2 regions of the Paenibacillus sp. A14 genome follow, and region 2 is predicted to be linked to the other one. Evidence: riboswitches for the same ligand, from Rfam matches in the RefSeq annotation. Region 2 holds a riboswitch; the other holds the start of a gene.

Region 1 (2,474 bases), on a different contig from region 2:
GGAGTACTCCGCTCCGCCAACAGGCAAAGCCTCATTCCCGTTTTGATCTTTGTAATACTCGCTGTAAAGGGCTTCCGCGAATTCCGGCCCCGTCACTTGAACGCCTTCGGCATTGACGGGTTTGCCGTCCGCATTGACTTTGTAGCCCTTGATGAGAATGGAACCGTTGCCGATGCTTACCTTCGGCACCTCAAAATCCTTCGAAGTTTTCCGGTGGTTTACGTCCTTATATTCCAAGGTCGTCTTCCCGTTCGTCGGATAGAGGACATCAGAAACCGGGTTTTTGGATGGGTCCATGACCACTTTGTAAATAAATGTGGCGGGCTCGCCCTCGGCGATATTGCCGACGTCCCAAGTAAAGGTCTCGGACGCGGCGTTCCAGGTGACCGTCCCCTGCGATACGGAATAATCTTGCGGGCCGACTTGCGCGCCCTGCTGCTTGAGATTGAACATCTCTCCCATAGGGTCGACCACCTTGGCTTCTTGAGCCGCGTAAGCGATTTTTCCGGCCAATTCGCCGAAAATTTTGCTCAAATCCTCATTGCTGGCGGAATAGTAGCCTTCGCTCTTCACATTCTTCAGTACTTTTTCCGCTGTGCTGTTGTTGGAGACGTCCAGCCCGACCGAGAAAATTTTGAACCCCGCTTCTTTGGCGAATTTCGCCTCGGAGAAAGTGCCGATGCCGTTGTCTTCAACTTCGTATTTGTATTCGCCGAAAAGTCCGCCGACCCAATTCATTCCGTAGGAATCGAATTTGAGATTATAGCTGTTGCCAGTGCCGACAACACTGCCATAATCGAACGAGGCGATCGCGAACTTATGATGGCTGTCCGGCCAGTTGTAATCGATACCATGAGTTCCTTTGTAACTGAAGGTTGGCTCCCCGTCGCTCAGCAGGACAATAAATTTTTGATCGGCATGAGATGAATTGCCGGCCAATAGATCCCGGGCCCGTTTCAGTCCGGCCTGGATGTTCGTCCCCCCGTTGGTACTGATTTTTTTGATGGCATTCTTCAAGGTGTCTTTTTGGCCGGGACTTTTAAAGTCGGACACAAGCTCGGGGGTTTGGCTAAAAGCAACAACGGCAATTCGCGTGTCCGCTCCCTCCAGCAGCAAATGGTCCACGAACTGGCTTGCCGCTTCTTTGGCTTTATCCATCTTCTTATGCTTGTTGATGGTATCGTCCATACTGTCGGACTTGTCAATCACCAGCACCACGTCGGAGCTTGTTCTGACGTTTTTCCCCTCAGCCTTGAGCGTAATTTCCCACTCCCCCGGCTTCCCCGTTGGTGTGGCGGTTTTGCTGAGCTGAATCGCTCCGGGGCTTGGCCAGACGGGATCGCCTGAGCTCGAACTCTCGCCGAATACGGACATCGGACTAACGAAAAGAGAAAATAGGCATAGCCAGGATACTGCAATTTTTAACCCGCGTTTCATAGGTTCCTCCTCATTTTTTCATGGAATTCCTCCCTTTCAAGCACTATTCTTCTACCCTCCTTACTGCTTGGGTATGTTTATATCTCACGGAAAAAATCCGCTGAGAACACAGGTAAAAACAAAAAACCGGCTGCATCAAACAACGAAAAATCCATTGCTGTGCAGCCGGACGATCATTAATCCGCTTACGGATTGGCAGACTCCAAGGCTTTGCGACCTAATCTTTCGATTAGTGTGCCGAATATGTAGTTTTCGATCAGTAAATTAATACCAATTCGCTAATGACAAATTCAATATATTTCAAAAAAATTCCCCTGTCAACTTGTAAAAATGAGAAAAATCTCATAGTTGATAAAAATACCTATAAAGTGGTAGACCACAAAACAAAGTTCAACAAAAGGCGGCAAATAGCGTCAGGATTAGAAAAAGTCCCCTGTGGCTATGGCGGACTGTGCCCCTCCCCGTACCCCGGAAGAGGTATTCATGATTTTGAAGAAAAAAAAGAGCCCGCCACGCACGCGGACCCTTTGATCAAGCTAAATAGTGTTCTCTTGTCACTCTCGCATAATGCTTTCCGCAATCGCGACGAGTTCTTCTTTCGTCAGAGGGCTATTTTTATAGACGGAAATCCGGTACTCCAGCTGGGTTGCGTTATCCTCCCCTGCATTTATTGGGAGCTGATCCGGATCACGGAAATACGTTGCCGACATCCACAATTGTAGATATAAAGCTCCAGCGTCGGAATTTACAAGTAACGGGAAAACCTCCCGTTAATGTACCACTCCTGGCTCTTCGTTCGGATTTAGCTGGAAAAGCTCCATCTATTTCGCGGCCCTATTGCCGATACACACCATTTCAGGCGAAATAACGGGAGGTTTTCCAGTTAATTCGCCTCTGCAGCCGCATACGCACCAAATTAACGGGAAGAATTCCCTTTAATTCGAAACAAAGAACCCTTTACCCCGCTGTATTGTGCCCCATCAGACAGCGTAGTAGGAGAAAATAAGACTCCGCTGCTTCAACTATGATTTGGAGTG
Region 2 (2,474 bases):
AAAAATCTTCCGCAATATATCGGCTGGATAGTCCGACTATAATAAATGTCAGGACGTAACTGAACGCATCCCACGGTTGCCCTAATCCTTATAACAATAGTTCAACTTATAAGCCAAAGCCACCGACTCTCACAACCATTATTCAAGCGGCAATCGTTTTGTTGGGTAGGGGAAACGCATGAATAACGTCTGACTTTCCAGTGATAAGCTTTTTGTCGAATATCACAGAGTAAGCTTATAAAGTTGGTGATAATTGGAGTGACTGTTAAATTCCCCGACGATCTTGATGATTTTGCAGCAAGTCAAGGAGCTAAGACCTGGAAGGACTATCCTAACCCTGAAAACTGGAAGTCAACCGTATTAAATGTCGGGATTGTGGAAGGTTATAATTTTTTTGGGGATGGTTTTGATAAAAATCCATTTGAGTATGTTCCAGTCTCAGAGTAATTTTTGATTCAAGCCAAGATTAGTTAGAGATGAGGTTTACGAGTGGCGTTGGGCAAGGATATGAAATGGTTTCGGAGATACGTTGCCAATACACAACTGTAGATATAAAGCCCCACCGTCAGAGTCTCATCATTAATGGGAAAATCTCCCGTTAATGTACCGCTATTGGCTCTTCAATCGGATTTAGCTGGAAAAACTCCATCTATTTCACGGCCCTATTGCCGATATCCACAATTTCAGGCGAATTAGCGGGAGGTTTTCCAGCTAATTCGCCTCTGCAGCCGCATACGCACCAAATTAACGGGAAGAATTCCCTTTAATTCGAACCAAACATTAGTTGCGGGTCAACAGTGTGAAAAGAACCATTTACACCGCTGTCTAATATGCAAATCATAGTTCAACCTGTGTAGCTGAAATTGAAGTTCAAAAGTTGATTGACTTGCTCAACACCTTGTTTGGCTTCATGCCTTTCAAGGTTTCTTTTTGCGTATAGTGACGTAAGCACGGGGGTTAACGCCCCTTGATTTATAGTCCCAAAGACACAAAACGGAAACCCAATTGGGTTTTTTTTCATGGGAAAGTATTGAAGGATGTAGTAAAATTGACCTGCGCATCAACCGATACACTATTTATGGGACTTATTCTCAAAATTTGATATTTCTTTTTGGCAAAGCTGTCGAAAGGCAGTGACGCAAAGCTATAGGGACTACCTCCTGTCATAGGAAATGTCAGCCAGTTGCTCTTTGTTTGCGGCAGCCTATGGTTTTTTTACTGTGGGCTGTCTTTTTTTGCCCATTTCAGGGACCATTCTGTCGTTTGGGGAGAGGGGATGATAGCGGAATTTGATTAAAATTTTTAATAAATCAAACTTTTACCCAGATATAAATTACAAGAAAGAAAGAGGAGAAACAGGAGATGAAATTACCCCGTCTTGTTGGCGGTATGCGCCAATGGAGCATTGTAACCAAAAATATGGTATTAGCGAGCTTTTCGATTTTGATGACAGGCGTTATTCTCATTGCGTCGAGCTTTTATATTCAGGGGGAGGTTCTGACAAAGCAGTTGGAGTCCGATTCAAAAGCGGTGATGGAAGCCTGGTCGAAAAAGATCACCCCGGCGGAAGCCGCCGAAGCCATGAAAAGTACGGACCGGAATTCACCGATTCAGCAAAAGCTTACGGTGATCTTCGATGACTTATCCGCGACCCATCCGAACGTGGCTCAGGGTTATATTTTCGGCTCGGAAATCGTAAATAACAGCACGCTGATGATCGCTTTCCCAACGGCCGTTCTCGATATGTTCGAAGGAGAGGGCCTGCATTTAGGTGACCAGCTTGGACAGCCCCCGCATCATATCAAGGGCGTTCAAGAGATGTTAAAAACAAAGAAGCTCACCTTTACGAAACCGTACAAAGATGCTTACGGCACCTGGCTGACCGTACTTTATCCGATCCAAGATGAAAGCGGCAAGATTTTCGCTTATATGGGGATGGATTTTGACGCAAGCGTCATTTTGCGGGGACAGCAGGATTTGTTGAAGTACACCTGCCTCGCTTTGGTGGTTATTTTGCTGCTGGTGCTGACAATCCAATACCTATTTACAAAGCGGACCTTCGCGCCGGTAAAAGATCTAATGCATGCCCTGGACCAGTTGAGCCAGGGTGATTTCAGCGTGCGTCTGCAGGAGAGTCAAAGCGAGCTGGGACAGGTCAATGCGAAATTCAATTCCACCGTCGCCCATATGAACGAATTGGTCTCCACCATTAAGGCGGTTTCCACTCAGTCAGCCGAACAGGCGCGTGTCTTGTTTGCGGCCTCGGAGGAAAACCATAAGACCTCGACGGATATCACGAATCATATTGAAGAAATCTCGGACAAGGTGTCGATGCAGAGCAAATCGATTACGGAGAGCGTGACATCGCTGGAGGAAATCAATTCGGGAGTTTCCACGATCGCAGGCAGCACTTCCGCCTTGTCGGAAGCCTCGGTGCAAATGAAGGATCAATCCGAGCTGGGCGGCGAGAATAT

The links. A riboswitch is a leader RNA that binds a small molecule or an ion and turns the genes downstream of it on or off. The one in region 2 is predicted to bind cyclic di-GMP.
Region 1: it holds a riboswitch for cyclic di-GMP, as region 2 does, so the genes downstream of both, V4U88_RS00785 (MucBP domain-containing protein) here and V4U88_RS22765 (methyl-accepting chemotaxis protein) in region 2, are expected to answer to the same signal.

Annotation. Positions count from the first base shown of each region.
Region 1 is NZ_JBAGJD010000001.1:164,078-166,551, forward strand. It holds gene V4U88_RS00785 (MucBP domain-containing protein) at 1-1,437, opposite strand, end outside; cyclic di-GMP riboswitch class I at 1,595-1,686, opposite strand; gene V4U88_RS00790 (hypothetical protein) at 1,992-2,147, opposite strand.
Region 2 is NZ_JBAGJD010000012.1:34,135-36,608, reverse strand. It holds gene V4U88_RS22770 (hypothetical protein) at 247-447, shown strand; cyclic di-GMP riboswitch class I at 1,104-1,191, shown strand; gene V4U88_RS22765 (methyl-accepting chemotaxis protein) at 1,363-2,474, shown strand, end outside.